DNA from 4 places in the Micromonospora sp. ANENR4 genome. Region 1 is predicted to be linked to each of the others. Evidence: riboswitches for the same ligand, from Rfam matches in the RefSeq annotation. Region 1 holds a riboswitch; each other region holds the start of a gene.
The links. Region 1 has a riboswitch for cyclic di-AMP ahead of IRY44_RS05465 (transglycosylase family protein). Riboswitches for the same ligand answer to the same signal wherever they lie in the genome.
Positions count from the first base shown of each region.

Region 2: linked by a shared signal. The riboswitch ahead of IRY44_RS22600 (hypothetical protein) and the one ahead of IRY44_RS05465 (transglycosylase family protein) in region 1 are both predicted to bind cyclic di-AMP.
Region 3: linked by a shared signal. The riboswitch ahead of IRY44_RS14285 (C39 family peptidase) and the one ahead of IRY44_RS05465 (transglycosylase family protein) in region 1 are both predicted to bind cyclic di-AMP.
Region 4: linked by a shared signal. The riboswitch ahead of IRY44_RS02575 (hypothetical protein) and the one ahead of IRY44_RS05465 (transglycosylase family protein) in region 1 are both predicted to bind cyclic di-AMP.

Region 1 is NZ_JADKYQ010000002.1:487,532-491,610, reverse strand. Features, by position in the region: gene IRY44_RS05475 (M4 family metallopeptidase) at 1-1,788, shown strand, start outside; gene IRY44_RS05470 (YbaB/EbfC family nucleoid-associated protein) at 1,864-2,313, opposite strand; gene IRY44_RS05465 (transglycosylase family protein) at 2,499-3,143, opposite strand; cyclic di-AMP (ydaO/yuaA leader) riboswitch at 3,142-3,287, opposite strand; gene IRY44_RS05460 (LLM class flavin-dependent oxidoreductase) at 3,459-4,079, shown strand, end outside.
Region 2 is NZ_JADKYQ010000013.1:31,093-35,171, forward strand. Features, by position in the region: gene IRY44_RS22590 (AAA family ATPase) at 1-272, shown strand, start outside; gene IRY44_RS22595 (cation diffusion facilitator family transporter) at 364-1,278, shown strand; cyclic di-AMP (ydaO/yuaA leader) riboswitch at 1,423-1,553, shown strand; gene IRY44_RS22600 (hypothetical protein) at 1,558-2,637, shown strand; gene IRY44_RS22605 (SRPBCC family protein) at 2,663-3,115, opposite strand; gene IRY44_RS22610 (STAS domain-containing protein) at 3,217-3,576, opposite strand; gene IRY44_RS22615 (hypothetical protein) at 3,996-4,079, shown strand, end outside.
Region 3 is NZ_JADKYQ010000007.1:170,317-174,395, forward strand. Features, by position in the region: gene IRY44_RS14270 (acyltransferase) at 1-32, shown strand, start outside; gene IRY44_RS14275 (hypothetical protein) at 113-457, shown strand; gene IRY44_RS14280 (hypothetical protein) at 590-1,354, shown strand; cyclic di-AMP (ydaO/yuaA leader) riboswitch at 1,663-1,805, shown strand; gene IRY44_RS14285 (C39 family peptidase) at 2,011-2,844, shown strand; gene IRY44_RS14290 (alpha/beta fold hydrolase) at 3,097-3,843, shown strand; gene IRY44_RS14295 (CDP-glycerol glycerophosphotransferase family protein) at 3,881-4,079, opposite strand, start outside.
Region 4 is NZ_JADKYQ010000001.1:530,280-534,358, reverse strand. Features, by position in the region: gene IRY44_RS02585 (helix-turn-helix domain-containing protein) at 1-67, opposite strand, end outside; gene IRY44_RS02580 (carbonic anhydrase) at 235-888, shown strand; gene IRY44_RS02575 (hypothetical protein) at 946-1,974, opposite strand; cyclic di-AMP (ydaO/yuaA leader) riboswitch at 1,978-2,109, opposite strand; gene IRY44_RS02570 (YibE/F family protein) at 2,264-3,538, opposite strand; gene IRY44_RS02565 (SHOCT domain-containing protein) at 3,702-3,911, opposite strand; gene IRY44_RS02560 (metal-sensitive transcriptional regulator) at 4,037-4,079, opposite strand, start outside.

The DNA.
Region 1 (4,079 bases):
CCGGTGGTCGGCGGCGACTTCGTGCTCGCCACGGACTCGGCCGGCAACCTGAAGTACGCCTCGGTCGCCCAGCAGCGGCCCATCGGCGCCCTCGCCACCACGCCCGCGCTGACCCCGGCCGCCGCCGCGAGGACGGCGCGCGCACAGCTCAAGACCGTCGACGCGGTCGAGGGCACCACGCTCGTGGTCTACACGCTAGGCGCCGCACCGGCGCTGGCCTGGGAGAGCACTGTGCGCGGCACCGGCGCGGACGGCCCCAGCCGCCTCACCGTCGACGTCGACGCCCGCACCGGCGCGGTCCTGCGCAAGCAGGAGCACGTCGTGCGCGGCACCGGCACCGGCGCCTGGAACGGGCCCAGCCCGCTCACCCTCAACACCACCCAGTCGGGCTCCACGTACACCATGAAGGACCCGACCGTCACCAACCTGAGCTGCCAGGACGCGGCGAACAACACCACGTTCAGCGGCTCCGACGACGTGTGGGGCAACGGCACCGCCACCAACAAGGAGACCGGCTGCGTGGACGCGTTGTTCTCCGCGCAGACCGAGCACAAGATGCTCGCCCAGTGGCTGGGCCGCAACGGCGCCAACGGCAACGGCGGCTACTGGCCGATCCGGGTGGGCCTCAACGACCAGAACGCCTACTACGACGGCAGCCAGGTGCAGATCGGCAAGAACACCGCCGGCCAGTGGATCGGCTCGCTGGACGTGGTGGCGCACGAGATCGGCCACGGCATCGACGACAACACCCCCGGCGGCATCTCCGGCGGCGGCACGCAGGAGTTCGTGGCTGACACGTTCGGCGCGGCCACCGAGTGGTTCGCCAACGAGCCGTCCAGCTACGACGCGCCGGACTTCCTGGTCGGCGAGAAGATCAACCTGGTCGGCTCCGGCCCGATCCGCAACATGTACAACCCGTCCGCGCTCGGCGACCCGAACTGCTACTCCAGCAGCATCCCGTCGACCGAGGTGCACGCCGCGGCCGGCCCGGGCAACCACTGGTTCTACCTGCTCGCCAACGGCAGCAGCCCGACCAACGGGCAGCCGTCCAGCTCGACCTGCAACGGCAGCAGCGTGACCGGCCTGGGCATCCAGAAGGCCATGAAGATCATGTACAACGGCATGCTGCTGAAGACGTCGTCCTCGTCGTACCTGAAGTACCGCACCTGGACGCTGCAGGCGGCGAAGAACCTCTACCCGGGCAGCTGCGCGGAGTTCAACACGGTCAAGGCGGCCTGGGACGCGGTGAGCGTGCCGGCCCAGTCCGGCGACCCGACCTGTGCCGGCGGCACCCCGACGCCCACGCCGAGCACCACGACCACCCCGCCGTCGGGCGGCTGCTCCGGCAACAAGCTCGCCAACCCGGGCTTCGAGTCGGGCAACGTGAACTGGAGCGCCTCGTCCGGCGTCATCACCACCGACAGCGGCCAGGCCGCGCACGGCGGCTCGTACAAGGCGTGGCTGGACGGGTACGGCTCGTCGCACACCGACACGCTCAGTCAGTCGGTGACGATCCCGGCCGGATGCCGGGCGACGTTGAGCTTCTGGCTGCACATCGACAGCGCGGAGTCGACCACCAGCACCGCGTACGACAAGCTCACCGTCAAGGCGGGCAGCACCACGCTGGCCACCTACTCCAACCTGAACAAGGCCACCGGCTACGTGCAGCGGTCCTTCGACATCTCTTCGCTGGCGGGCACCACGGTGACCATCTCGTTCACCGGCGTGGAGGACAGCTCGTTGCAGACGTCCTTCGTCGTCGACGACACCGCGGTCACCCTGAGCTGACAGTGGCGTAGCGCGGCCGGTCGTCGTCCTCCCGGCGGCCGGCCGCCTCGTCGTGCCGGGGCGTGTGCGGTCGGGTCAGACCGCGCGCCCGGCCCGGGACCCGGCACCGCGGTCGCGGTGGATCCGCGCGGCCGCCTCGTGCATCGCGCGGCCGAACAGCTCGGCCTGGTCGCCCATGTTGCCGAGGCGGGCGGCGAGCGCGTCGGCGTCGGCCCGGGCCGACGCGCTGACCCGGTCGTCCAGCTCGGACAGCGCGGCGTTGGCGGCGGTGACGAGGTGTCCGCAGAGGACGTCGAGGGGCTCGCCGGCCAGCTCCGGGTCGATCGTCACGGACTCGAGCCGGCCACCCTGGACGGCGACCGCGCGAACCCGGCCGCCGGCTGCGGTGCCCTCGGCGAACAGCAGCTCACCCGGCTCGCCGTCGGCATGCGCCGAGGCCCGGGAGCGCATCGCGGTGAGCGCCTGCTGCGTGCGGGTCAGCAGCTCGTCGATGCTCGCGGCCGCCGAGAACGGGTCGTTGGTCATATCCGCGCTTTCTTCACGTCTTAGCCGAGCATGCGTGACCCTAGCAACCGGCTCCGACGAATCGCGGTCACCGGCCGGTCCGGGTCGCGTCCCGGCCCCGCGAGCAGGCCGGACACCGGCCACGCGGCGTGTCGCGGACGGCCGAGCGCCCGGCCGGGGCGAACCGGCCGGGCGCTCGGACGAGGTCAGCGCAGGCGCAGCTGCTGACCGGGGAAGATCAGGCCCGGGTCGTCGCCGACCACTGCCCGGTTGCGCTCGTGCAGGGCACGCCAGCCGCCGTCGACGCGCTGCGCCACGGCGATCTCCGACAGCGTGTCCCCGCGCCGGACCACGTACGTCCCGGCAGCGGAGGACGGCCGCGGCACCGCCTTCGTCGTGGCGCGTTCCGGCGCGGCCTTCGTCGCGGCGGCCCGCTTCGGCGCCGCCTTCTTCGGTGCCGCCTTCGTGGTCGCCCGCTCGGACCGGGTCGCCGCGCTCGCCGAGCCGCCCTTCTTGCCGCAGACCGGCCACGCGCCGATGCCCTGGCCGCGCAGCACCTTCTCCGCCACGGCGATCTGCTCGGACCGGCTGGCCAGGTCGGCGCGCGCGGCGTACTTCTGGCCGCCGTAGCCGTTCCAGGTGGCGCGGGAGAACTGGAGCCCGCCGTAGTAGCCGTTACCGGTGTTGATCTTCCAGTTGCCGCCGGACTCGCAGCGCGCGACCGCGTCCCAGTTGACGCCCGCGCTGGCCGGAGCGGCCGGGCCGAAGAGGGTCGCGGCGCCGACGGCGGCGCCGGCCAGGACCGCCCCGAGAGCGGTACGGCGGCTTCGGGCTGAGTATTCAGTTGCCATGTGGATTCCTCCACGCCGACGAGGTGAGCTGTCGGGTTCGGGCCGAGGAGCCCGGCCGCCGGTGGCGGCTTCACCCCGAGGTGACGATGCACCGTGGAACGTGTGGTTCCCCCGCTCCCGCACGAGGTTCGGTTACCGGGGCCGGCGGCGGGATTTGGCGTTTCCGGCACTCGGTGTCCGCGTCTGCGAACGAAACCGACGCTAGGAGCGATTTGCGACGATCGTCCACTTCTTGTGACGCTCTTCACCCGGCCGGGCGACCGGCGGCGGCGCTACGGTGGCAGGGCCAGGCAAGATCACGGGAGGGCTTGACGGATGACCGATCACGGACACGAGCTGACCTTCGGCGGCTTCATCACCCCCGCCGCCGCGCAGCCCGACCAGGTGGTGGCGCTGGCCCGGCTCTGCGAGCAGGTCGGGCTGGACCTGGTCACGTTCCAGGACCACCCCTACCAGCCGGGCTTCCTGGACACCTGGACGCTGATGTCCTACGTGGCCGCCGCGACCGAACGTGTCCGCCTGGCCGGAAACGTCCTCAACCTGCCGTTGCGCCAGCCGGTGGTGCTGGCCCGCAGCGTCGCCAGCCTGGACCTGCTCACCGGCGGCCGGGTCGAGCTCGGGCTCGGCGCGGGCGCGTTCTGGGACGCGATCGAGGCGGCCGGCGGGCGACGCCTGTCCCCCGGCGCCGCCGTCGAGGCCCTCGACGAGGCGATCCGGGTGATCCGCGAGGTCTGGGACACCGACCGTCGCGGCATGATCCGCGTCGACGGCGAGCACTACCGGGTGGTCGGCGCCAAGCGTGGCCCGGCGCCCGCGCACCCGGTGGGCATCTGGGTCGGCGCGTACAAGCCGCGCATGCTGCGCCTGGTCGGCCGCGCCGCGGACGGCTGGCTGCCGTCCCTGTCGTACCTGCCGAAGGGCCCCGACGAGCTGCCC
Region 2 (4,079 bases), on a different contig from region 1:
CGGCCGAGGCGCTGCTCGCGCAGGTGGAGGGCACCGTCGGCGTGATCACGCCGGTGCCGCGCCGGGACGAGGTGGCCGGCTGGCTGGGCGCGCTCGGCGCGGGCCGGCTCCAGGTCGTCACCAGCCTCCAGGCCAAGGGCATGGAGTACGACGGCGTGGTGCTGGTGGCGCCGGGCGAGATCCGGGCCGACCCCGGCTCGGGCGTCCGCACGCTCTACGTGGCGCTGTCCCGGGCGACGCAGCGCCTCACCACGCTCGACCCGGTGGGGTGACCGGCCCCGCCGCCACCCACAGTTCACTTGCATACATAGCGATGTGAACATACATTGGGCCGGGCCGGTACGCGGCAGGGAGGGTGTTGGCGTGGGCGCAGGTCATGACCACAGCGGCGCGGTGGCCAATGCGGCACACCGCCACGCAGGCCGCCTCTGGGCCGCGTTCGCGCTGCTCGCCGCCCTGATGGTGGTCGAGGCGGTGGCCGCCTTCACCACCGGCTCGCTGGCGCTGCTCTCCGACGCCGGGCACATGTTCACCGACGTCCTCGGCATCGGCATGGCCCTCGCGGCGATCACCGCCACCCGCCGGGCCGGCACCGACCCGCAGCGCACGTTCGGGCTCTACCGGCTGGAGGTGCTCGCCGCCCTCGCCAACGCCGTCCTGCTCGGTGCCGTCGCCATCTACGTCCTGGTCGAGGCGGTACGCCGGTTCGGCGAGCCGCCGGAGGTGCTGGCCGGACCGATGCTCGTGGTGGCGGTACTCGGCCTGCTCGCCAACATCGTCGCGTTCGCGCTGCTGCGCGCCGGGTCGAAGGAGAGCATCAACCTGCGCGGGGCGTACCTGGAGGTGCTCGGCGACCTGCTCGGCTCGCTCGGCGTGATCGCCGCCGCGCTGGTCATCGCGGTCACCGACTGGTGGTGGGCCGACCCACTCGTCGCCGTCGGCATCGGCGTGTTCATCCTGCCGCGCACCTGGCGGCTCGGCCGGGCCGCGCTGCGCATCCTGGTGCAGGCCGCGCCGGAGCACCTCCAGGTCACCGCCGTGCACGACCGGCTGGCCGCCGTACCGGGCGTGGCCGAGGTGCACGACCTGCACGTCTGGACCCTCACCTCGGGCATGGAGGTGGCCTCGGCGCACCTGACCACCGACCCGGGCGCGGACCCGGCCGGGGTGCTGGCCGCCGCGCGGGCCGCCCTGCACGAGGACTTCTCCATCGATCACGCCACGTTGCAGGTCGAACCCGGAGCGTCGGCCGGAGTGTGCGGCAAGACCGAGTGGTGATTAGGACACGCTTAAATCACTGGGACTAATGTAGTCTTATGCCGGTTTTGCCCCGCCTAGTGGCGTTGCTCGACGGAGCCGCGCCCGGGCAGCGCCGGTAGTCTCGGTCGCGGCCGCACCCGCGGACGCCACCCGGCCCCGGTGGGGCGGCCGTCGCCTAATCGTCCGCAGGGACGAGCCGGGGAACCACGTACGTGGGGTGCATCCGCGTCAGCGGTAGGGATCTTCCGTCCCGAACCCGTCAGCTAACCCGGTCGGCGTTGACGGAAGGACGTGTGAATGCCCCCAGTGGCACCTGTACGACGGACGGCCGCCCGGTTGGCGGCCCTGCTCGTCGCGACGCTGACCCTCGGCGTCGCGACCGTTCCGGTCTCCCCCGCCTCCGCGGCGCCGGCGACCGGCCTGCTCGCCGCCGCGCCCGGCGGCGACGACGAGGGCGGCACGCCGGAACTGCGCGCCCAGCTCGACGCGGCCAGCAAGGGCTGGCTGGAGGCGAAGGCCGCGCTGAACCGGTCGGTGACCCGCCAGAAACAGCTCAACGACCAGCTCAAGACGGTCGGCGCCGAGCTTGCCGTCCGCGACGCCAAGGTCGGCGAGATCGCCGTCGTGGCGTACCGCAACGGCCGCCTGGGCACCGCCGGGGCGCTGCTCGGCAGCAGCAGCCCGGAGGGCTTCATGGACCGGGCCGCCGCCCTGGAACAGGTCGCCGCGCACGAGGACCGCACGCTGCGCGACCTGATCGCCACCCGCGACGAGGCCACCCGCACCCGCGCCCAGCTCGACGGGGAGATCCTCGAGCAGCGCAAGCAGGTGACGGTGATGGCCAAGCGCAAGGAACAGGCCGAGCGCGCCCTGGAGGTGGCGAACGACCGCGCGTCGCGCAGCAGCAGCGGCGGCGGCGGCAGCGTCCAGGGCACCTCCAGCAAGAACGCGAAGCCGGCGCCGCGCAACTCGGACGGCTCCTGGCCGTCGGAGTCGTGCAGCGTCAACGACCCGACGCCGGCGAACGGCTGCATCACGCCGCGCACGCTGCACGCGCTGCAACAGGCGAAGGCGGCCGGCTTCACCAGGTACGTCTCGTGCCACCGGCCGAGCGGCTCGGGTGAGCATCCGAAGGGGCGGGCCTGCGACTTCGCCGCGCAGAAGAGCGGCTTCGGCGGCGTGGCCACCGGCGGTGACCGGACGTACGGCAACAACCTGGCCGCGTACTTCGTGCGCAACGCCGACCCGCTCGCCGTGCTCTACGTGATCTGGTTCAAGCAGATCTGGCTGCCCAGCAGCGGGTGGAAGTCGTACAGCGGCGGCAACGGCGACCCGTCCAGCGACCACACCAACCACGTGCACCTGTCGGTGTACTGAGCACGCCCCTGCAGGGTCGGCCGGATCAGACCGGCCGGCCCTCCAGGGTCGCGCCGAGGCGAGCCGCCAGGCCAAGGTGAGCCGCCCGGGCCTGGCGGAACGCGTACCCGAACAGCGGCGCCGGCGCGGTGAGCGTGATCTCCACGTCGATGCGTACCGTGCCGTCCGGCTCGTCGCGCAGGCGGGTGTGGTTGCGGACGGTCGTCGCGGGTTGCTGCCGCGCCACGGTGACGACCTCGTCCTCGCCCGCGACGAGCACGTCCGCCTGGTACGTGACCGGGAAGTGCAGCGGGCCGAGTTGCAGCCGGTCGGTGATCGCATAGCTGGCCAGCGCGCCCGGCCGGGCCGGCAGCTTCCGGACCCGGACGATCAGCGGATGCAGCTCACCCTGGCGACTCAGGTCACCCAGCAGGGCCACCGCTTCGGCCCGGGTGCACCGGGCCTGCACGGTGTAGCTGAAGCTGTCGCTGCTCTGCAAGCGGGCCCCCTCGCCGTCGTGCGTCGCGACGATCGTCCCGTACCGACGCCGGACTGGCAACGGGTAGAAGGTCCCCTGGCCGCAGGGGGTGTGAACGGCGCTCAGGCGCCGGGCAGCACCTCGGGGGTGTCGTCGGCGAACCACGGCTCGGGCGCGCCGAACAGGCCGAGCAGGCCGGTCACCCAGAGCTGCCGGTGCACGAACCGGCTCGGCTCGGTGACCACGAGCTTGACGCCGCTGACCTCGCAGGTCTGGAAACCCGCGACCATGGCGCTGATACCGACCGAGTCGATGAACGTGACGAGCCGCATGTTCAGCTCGATCCGCGCGGGACGGCCCTTCGCGAGCACCTCGGCGATCGCTTCCCGCACCTCGTACGCGGTGTCGACGTCGATCTCCCCACGGGGCGCGATCTGGACGACACCACCCGGCCGCACCGACTTCACGATCGACAGGCTCACGCGAGCACCTCCACTCGCCCATGACGGGCGCCTCATCAGTACGCGGGCCGCGACCGAGAGTATTCCTCCAACGGCCCGGTCGCCACCCCCCGGGATGAGCAATTCGCGAACTGGGCACACCTGGGCGTACCCAATCCGGACCTCCGGGTTCCAGTTTCCCCTGTACGGCGGGCCGCGGCCAACCGTGCGACCGGGCGGGCCCGCCGATCCGCCGACCAGGGTAGCTGGCGCACGCACGTCCCGTCGGCACCGGTCCCGGCGCGTTCGGGTGGTTCGTCCCGTTCGCTGCTCACGGCCCGGCACCACCCCGTGGGTTTGCCGCGTGCGCCGGTGGGGCACTGCCCGAGACAGTGAACCCGCCGGATGGACACCGGAGTCCGAAGTGGCCGCCGGCCTTCGGCACCCGAGGAGGTAGAACGATGTTCGGATCCAACCTGCTGGACCGCCGGGGCAAGGCCGAGCGGGTCGCCGACCAGGCGTGGCAGAACCTGCTCTCCGCCGTC
Region 3 (4,079 bases), on a different contig from region 1:
TCGAGTACGCCGGGCGGCGTCGCCCGCACTGACACGCGCACACGTCGGCCGGTCGATCCGCGACACGCCGTACGGCGGTGCGTTCGTGGGGGTTCGGCGGTAATTTGTACCCGTGCTTCCGATCGCGCTCACCTGCCCCGTGTGGTGGGTGGCGCGCTGGACCGCCCGGATGCTCGCCAGTCTCGCCGTGGTCGTCGCCTGTTCGTTCGGCGCCGCCACGCTGCCGGCCGGTGTCGCCGCTGCCGCCCCGGCCCCGGCGGTCGCCGTCTCGGCGTACCCGGTCACGGGCACCTCGACCGCCGTGCGGCCGGAGGTCGACCGCGTGGCCGAGCGGCAGGCCCTCCCCGCCGGGGTGCCGGCGCCCGCGCCCCGGGCAGCCGCCCCGGCCGCACCGCAGCCGGTCCCGGCCGGACGGGCCGCCGCACCGGCCGGCCCGCGGGCCCCGCCCGCCCGCTGACCCGCTCACGGGCCGCGCCCGTCCTCCGCACCCACTCGCACGTCATCCCCGCACCCGCCCCGGCGGCCACCGGCCCGCCCCGGCGAGGTCGTGCGGGTCCTCCCGCCAGGTCCTTCCCGTGAGGTGCCGACCATGTCCCAGACCGCTCTGTACCACTTCCTCACCTCCGTGCCCGAGGCCGCCGCCATCTGGTCCTTCCTCCTGCTGCTCGCCCTCGGCCTGCTCGCCGCCCTCGTCGCCCGGCCCGAACGCGACCCCGTGCCGGAGGCCGCCCCCGAACCGGCCGACGCCGACGCCGCCCGCCGCGACGACCTGATCCGGTACGCCGAGGAGGTCGCGGTGGCCGCCGCCGGAGCCGCCCAGACGGCCCGTCGCCGCCGGGAGCGGTGGCTGGCCGCGCAGGACGAGGCGGACCGGGCCTGGACCGCGTACGACGAGGCGGACGCCGCCGCCCGCCGCCTCGCCGGTGCCGCCGCGCTGCCCGCCCCGCGCACGCCGCGCACCCCCGCCGAGTACGCGGCCCGGGAGCGCTGGCTGCACCACGCCGCCATGACGGCGCACTGGCGGGGCGACCTGACCGCCCGTCAGCTCGCCGACGTGCTGGCCCGCCGCAACGGGTGGGATCCCCGCCGGCACCCGGCCGAGCAGGAGATCCTGCTGGCCCGCACCGTCCGGGACGGGCGCCGGGCCGGATGGGAGAGCGCCGCCGCGCGGGAGCGGACGGCCTGGCGGGACGCGGAACTGGCCGCCGAGGCCGCCCGGACGCTCGCCGCCGAGGCGTACGCGGCCACCGCCGCGCTGCGGCCCGCCCCGGCGTACCGGAGCGCGACGGCGAGCGCCGTGCCGGTGGCCGCGACGGTCCGCAACGCCCGCTGGCGCCCGGCCCGGGTCGGCTGAGACGACCGTCTCGACCGAATCGTTACCCGGAATATGGTGAGCCCGGTCACCCGGGCCGCCGAAACGGGCGCCGGGCGCAGAACGGGTCATCGAGTCCCGCGATTGCCGGTCGGGTGCTCGCCGTCTGTCCGCTTTCCGCCGCCGGGCGCCGTCGAAACTGCTTGTCCCATTGAGCGAAGTCAGTAACCGGGTGTTCCGAAATCCGTTACCGCGGATCACGTTTACGCAGGTGGGAGCGCTTGGCATGGGACATACCCACCGGTAGTGTCGGCGCGTCCGATGCGGTAATCGATCGCCGACGGCGACGCCGCACCGACCCGCCTAATCGTGTTCCACGAACCGGGGACCCATGAGCACCATCGGGGTGAATCCGCGGGCCGACGGCCCGCGGTAGGGCGTACTTCCCGCCCGAATCCGTCAGCTAACCCGGTCGGCGGCCACGGAAGGAGCAACCCCTCTTGCCCACCCCTCGATCGTCCCCCCGCCTCCACGGCGAAGCGGTGCCCGCGCGCGCCTGACGCGCGACCGGCAACCGCCCCCTGGGCGCCCGGCATCACGGGCGTTCCCGATCCCCCGGCCATCCGGCCCCGCCAGCACGTGTGAGTTCCTCCGCGTGCCGGGCCGGCGTGCGCCGCTCACGCCCCGTGGAGGATTTCGTGAAGCACCACCTGAAGCGTCAGCTGCGACGGATCGTCACCGAACGCCCGTACCAGATCATCGCCGGATCGGCCGCCGCGCTCGTGCTGGCCGCCGGTGCCGGAACCGTCGCCACCGCCGGTGACGACGCCCCGGTCCAGGAGAACACCGCCGCGGTCGCCGACCTCGGCTCCGCCCGTCTCGGCGAGCAGCCCGCCAGCCGCGGCGAGGCCCGCATCGCCGTACCGCCCAGCGCCTCCGCCGCGCCCAGCGCGTCGCCGAGCGCCTCCCCGTCCGCGAAGGCCACGGCGGACCCGGACACCACGCCCAAGGCCAAGCCGAAGCCGCCGTCGAGCAAGTCGCTCGACTACGACTACCAGGCGCAGATCAACTACTTCTACTGCGGCCCGGCCGCCGTGCGCAACGCGCTCAGCGCCGCCGGCATCGAGCGCAGCCAGGACGCGCTCGCCGGTCCTCTCGGCACCACCGAGATGGGCACCAACTCCGCCGAGGACACCACCCGGGTGCTCAACCAGCAGGTCAAGGGCAACCCGTACCGGACCCGCATGATTCCCGGCTCGGCCACCCCGGCCCAGATGGACCGCCTCCAGGCCGACGTGGTCGAGGCGATCAGCAACGGCCGCGGGGTCGTCGCGAACGTCGCCGGTACGGCCACCGACACCAACGGCGGCTGGCACTCGTTCCCGGGCGGCCACTACGTCGCCGTGGTCGGCTACAAGGACGACGGCCGGACCGTGCGGATCGCCGACTCGGCCGACCCGTCGCTGCCGTCGTACTGGGTCACCACGATCGACCTGGCGCACTGGATCGCCAGCCGCGGCTACTCCGCCTGACCGTCCCGCACACCCGAAGGCCGGCACCCCACCCGGGGCGCCGGCCTTCCTCGTCCCGCCCCCGCCCTCACGCCGTCTTGGCGCGCCGATCTTGGACTTGTGGCACCCAGTATGCCCGGCTCGCCCGCTATGGAAGGTGCCACAACTCCAAGATCGAGGGTGAGGGCGGCGTGTGGGCGGCCGGAGCCGCAGCGAGGGGGTCGGCGGGGTTCGGTCTCGCGTGTCCGGGGCGGGCGGTGGCAGACTGCGCCAATGGGCGATGCGACGGGGAAGCGGCACCTGATTCTCCTGCACGGCATGGGTGCCACCGGCGAGGTGTGGCTGCCCTGGGCGCCGCTGCTGGAACGCCGCTGGCCCGGCCGCTGGCTCGCCCCCGACCTGGCCGGTCACGGCTGGTCACCGCCGCTGCCCGGCTACTCGTTCGAGGCGCTGGCCCAGCGCGTGGTGGACGGGCTCGGGCCGGTGCGGCTCGGCCCCGACGACCGGCTGGTGCTGCTCGGGCACTCGCTCGGCGGGGTGGTGGCGCTGGCGCTCGCGGCCCGGCAGAGCGGGCTCCCGGTCGACGCGGTGGTCGGGCTCGGCATCAAGGCGGTCTGGTCGCCGGCCGAGCTGGCGAAGTCGGCGGAACTGGCCGCCCGGCCGGTCACCTGGTTCGCCACCCGGGACGAGGCGGCCCGGCGCTACCTGCGGGTATCAGGGCTCGCCGGGCTGTTCGCCCCGGACCACCCGGTGGTGGACGCGGGATTGCGGCGGGAGGACGGCCGCTGGCGGCTCGCGATGGACCCGGCCGCGTTCGCGGTCGGGGAGCCCCGGCTGCCGGTGCTGCTGGCGGCCACCGGTGTACCGGTGCTGCTGGCCCGCGGCGAGGCGGATCCGATGGTGACCGACGCGCAGCTCAAGGAGCTGGGCGTGCCGGTGGCGACGCTGCCGGGACTGGGCCACAACGCGCACGTCGAGGACCCGGAGGCGGTGCTCGCCCTGCTCGACCCGTACCTCTGAACGGGCGAGCCGGCCCGCGACGGGCCGGCTCGCGCTTCTAGCGGGCCGCGCGCGGCCCCGGGACCGCCCAGTCGGGTTCCAGTTGCCGGCGGGCGGCGGAGAGGAACGCCTCGGCGTAGGCGTCGGCGGGGAAGTCGCCCAGGTAGCGGGTACGCGCCGCCCAGCGCTGTGCCGCCTTCGGGTCGGCGTCCAGCAGGTCGGTGAGCACCTCGTCCACGTTTGACATGTCGCGCCGC
Region 4 (4,079 bases), on a different contig from region 1:
GGTTGGTGAGGAAGGTCCAGTTACGGCGGCTCCCGTCCTCAACTGGTGTGGTCGCCATGATGGTCATGCTATGGCCACCCGCGCCACCGGCCGAATCGGCGCGTGCCGGTGCGTCCGGCGACGGGGAAAGTATGAAATGCGTATCACGAATCTTGACGGACCCCGAGGGGCGTGTGACCGTGGGTCGCGAGGCCGTTCGGCCTGGTGGTTCCCCAGGTAGACGAGGTGAGGGACATGACGCCGAGCACCCCGGAACAGGCACTGACCGAGCTGCGTGCCGGTAATCACCGGTTCGTCACGGGCGTCCCGCAGCATCCGAATCAGGACGCCGGGCACCGGGCGGCGGTGGCCGACGGCCAGCACCCGTTCGCGGTGATCGTCGGCTGCTCCGACTCGCGACTCGCCGCCGAGATCATCTTCGACCGCGGTCTCGGTGACCTCTTCGTGGTGCGTACCGCCGGGCACACCGCCGGGCCGGAGGTGCTCGGCAGCGTCGAGTACGCCGTCACCGTGCTGGGCACGCCGCTCGTGGTGGTGCTCGGGCACGACTCGTGCGGCGCGGTCCAGGCCGCCCGGGAGGGGGTCCGGACCGGCGCCGCCCCGGCCGGTCACCTGGGCGCGGTGGTGGACGCGGTCTCGCCGAGCCTGCTGCGAGCCGCCCGCCAGGGCGTCGAGGACCTCGACGGCATCATCGACGTCCACATCGCGCAGACCGTGGAGACGCTGCTGGCCCGGTCCGCCGTGCTGGCCGAGCGGGTGGCCGCCGGGCGCTGCACGGTGGTGGGCATGTCGTACCGGCTCGCCGGTGGCGAGGTGCGGACCGTGGCGCAGTCCCCGGCCCCGCTGCCCGCCCCGGCCGCGCCCGCCGACCCGGCGCTGGCGGGCTGACCCGTACGGACGAGAAAAAGGGCCGCCCTCGGGCGGCCCTTTTTCGTGGTGCCCGGATCAGAGCAGCGACATGTGGACGTGGTCGGTGTGGTTCGACGGCCCGCTGTACGAACTCCAGCCGGTGGCCGGGAACCAGATCTGCCGGTTCCAGATGACGTAGTAGATGCCCAGCCGGTCGGCGTTGCGGATGAGGAACGCGGCCACCTCGTTGCCGTACCGGCGGGTGTCGTTGTTGTGCCAGGGCGCGAAGCCGCTGTTCTGGAGCGACCAGTCGCACGCCTTGCCCTTGGGGTGCTCCCACGGCCCGCCGGGCCGGTAGCAGCCCACGAAGCGCTTGAAGCCGGCGCGCCGGACCTCCTTGTACGCGTGCAGCGTGCGCGGCGTGACGCAGCCCGAGGTGGTCGGGTCGTCCTCGCTGCACGACTCGGCCTTCCACCCGCCGTCGGAAGTGCGGCCGGGAGCGATCTTGGCGACCGGTGAGGTGGCGGAGACCAGGCCGCCGGTGAAGCCGAGACCGCCGACGAGCTTCAGTGCGCGCTCGGCCTGCACCTTCTCGCGCTCCATCGCGTTCTTCTGCTTCTCCTGCTCACGCACCTCGGCGTCGAGCGCGATCTTGGCCTGCTCGGCGCGGGTCTTGACCGCGTTGATGGCGGCCAGGCGCTGCGCGTTGAGGAGGTTCAGCTCGTCCAGGGCGTTGACCCGGCGGACGAACGAGTCGGGGGAGTTGCTCTCCAACAGCATCGCCATCGCACCCATCCGGCCGGTCCGGTAGGACTGGGCGGCGAGCTGGTTGACCTGCGGGCTGAGCGCGTCGAGTTCGGCCTGTGCCGTCTTCACCTCGGCCGCCAGCCGCCGCTGGCGGTCCTGGGACTTGGCGAGCTTCGCCTTGGCCTGGAGGAAGTTCCGGTTGGCGGAGTCGATCGCCTCGGTGATGAGTGGCGGATCGCCGTCCTCCTCGTGGCCCGAGGGGGTGCCGGGGGCCGCCGCGGCGGGGGCCGCGGTCGCCGGGTTCGGGCCGGCCAGCACTGCTAGCGAGGCCAGCACGGCCACCACGGGTGTCAGCCAGCGGCGCAGGGGTGCCGTCACAGTGTTCCCTTCCGTCGGCCGCCGACCGGGTTAGCTGACGGGTTCGGGACGGAAGTGGCCCCTACCGCTGTCGCGGATTCACCCCATGTACCTGGTTCCCCGGTTCGCCCGTGGGCGATTGGGCGGCGGCACCGCTGGCGCCGGTGCGCGCCTTCGGCGGTGACCGGCAGCGAGGTTACCTGACAGCACTCGTGAGGATCTACGTCCGGAAGCCGACCAATAGCGAGATTTCGCCGTGGCACACCGTGACCAGCGTCGCGTTTAGATTCGATGGTCACGCTGCGGAGTGTCACCATGCGGCCTCCGTACTCTTCCCGCCGCCGAGCGCCTCCAGTGCGTCGTCCCGTCCGGCCGGCGGCCGGGGCGCGGCGGGCGCCGGCTCCGCGCCGGGCGAGCGCCGCCCGGCGGTGGTCACGATCGCGGCCAGTCCGGTCGTCAGCGGTACGGCGGCGATCAGGCCGAGCGTCGCCACCGCGCTGCGGACGATCTCCTGGGCGAGGAACTCACTGGTGAGGATCTCGCTCACCGGGCGGGAGTCGGCGACCAGGAGGAGCAGCAGCGGCAGTGAGGCGCCCGCGTACGCCAGCACGATGGTGTTGACGGTGGACGCGATGTGGGCCCGGCCGACCCGGGTCGCGGCCCGGTAGAGCTGCCGCCGGGACAGTCCGGGGTTGGCGTGCGCCAGTTCGGTGACGGTGGCCGCCTGGGTGACCGTGACGTCGTCCAGCACGCCCAGCGAGCCGATGATGATGCCGGCCAGAAGCAGTCCGTGCAGGTCCACGCCGCCCTGGAACATGGACAGCGTGGTGGCGTCCTCGCTGCCGAAGCCGGTCAGGTGGGTGGCGGACGTGGCGAGCAGGCCGAGCACGCCGGTGACCACCAGGCTGCCGAGCGTGCCGAGCACCGCGACGGACGTCTGTGCGGTGATCCCGTGGGTCAGGTAGAGCACCACGAACATGATCAACGCGGCGCCGACGATCGCGACGAGCAGCGGCGGCTGGCCGGCGCCGATACCAGGCAGCACGAAGCCGAGCAGGATGGCGAAGCTGGCCACCAGGCCGCCGAGCGCGGCGAGCCCGCGCCACCGGCCGAACGCCACGATCGCGGCGGCGAACAGCACCATCAGCCAGATCAGCGGCGTACCGCGCTGGTGCTCGGCGATGTTGTAGGACTTCACCGCCGGGTCGGCCGGGTCGGTCAGTTCGACCAGGACGACCTCGTCGCCGACCGCGACCCGGGGCGCGCCCGGCCCGGCCGGGATCGGCGTCTCGACCTGCCGGCCCGCGTCCGGGCCCTGCTCGGCGGTGACCGTCACCGTGCCGCACGGGCCACCGCCGCCCTCCGGGGCCTCCGGCGTCGGCGGGCAGGGCTCGGTGACCACCCGGGTCACCGTGCCGTGGTAGCGGGGGACGTCCGCGCCGCCGACCGGCTCCCGGTCCTGCCGGGGCCAGAGCACCAGCGCCGCGATCACGGTGAGCGCGAACAGCGGCACCACCACGGCGACGAGCAGCCGTCGTACGCCCGGCGGCGCGGCGGGTGCGGGGCGGGTGTGGTCGGCACCCATGAGGTCTCTCCCAACGGTCGCGGCGACGCCTGGTCCGCCGGACCGGTCTGGTCACCCGGCCGGGGCGGACGTGTCGACCACGTCCGGGTCGTCGCCCGCACATGGTAGGCAGCCCGGCCGTCCGGTCCCGCACACCGTGGCCGTTGACGCTCGCCCCGCGTGGTCAGGCCAGGCCGGCCCGGCGTCGCCGGTACTCGTCCTCGTCGATCTCGCCACGGGCGTACCGCTCGTCCAGGATGCGCCGCGCCGTCGTCGGGCCCAGGTACTGCGGGCCGGTCCACCGCACGGCCGCCCAGACGAGCCCCGCCAGCACGGCGAGCACCAGCAGGGACCAGATCCACATCCAGCCCATCATCGGGCTCTGCCACATCATCGGGCCGCCCTCCGTCCGTCACCGCGGGTCCGCCGGGCCGGCCTGCCCGCCACGTCGACGGTACGTCCGCCCGGGTGCGCCGGCACGGGTCGATGTGCCCTGGTCCGAGGGTCGGAGGTCCCCGCTCAGCCGCGCTTCATCAGGCGGCCGACGGCGGCCATCATCTCG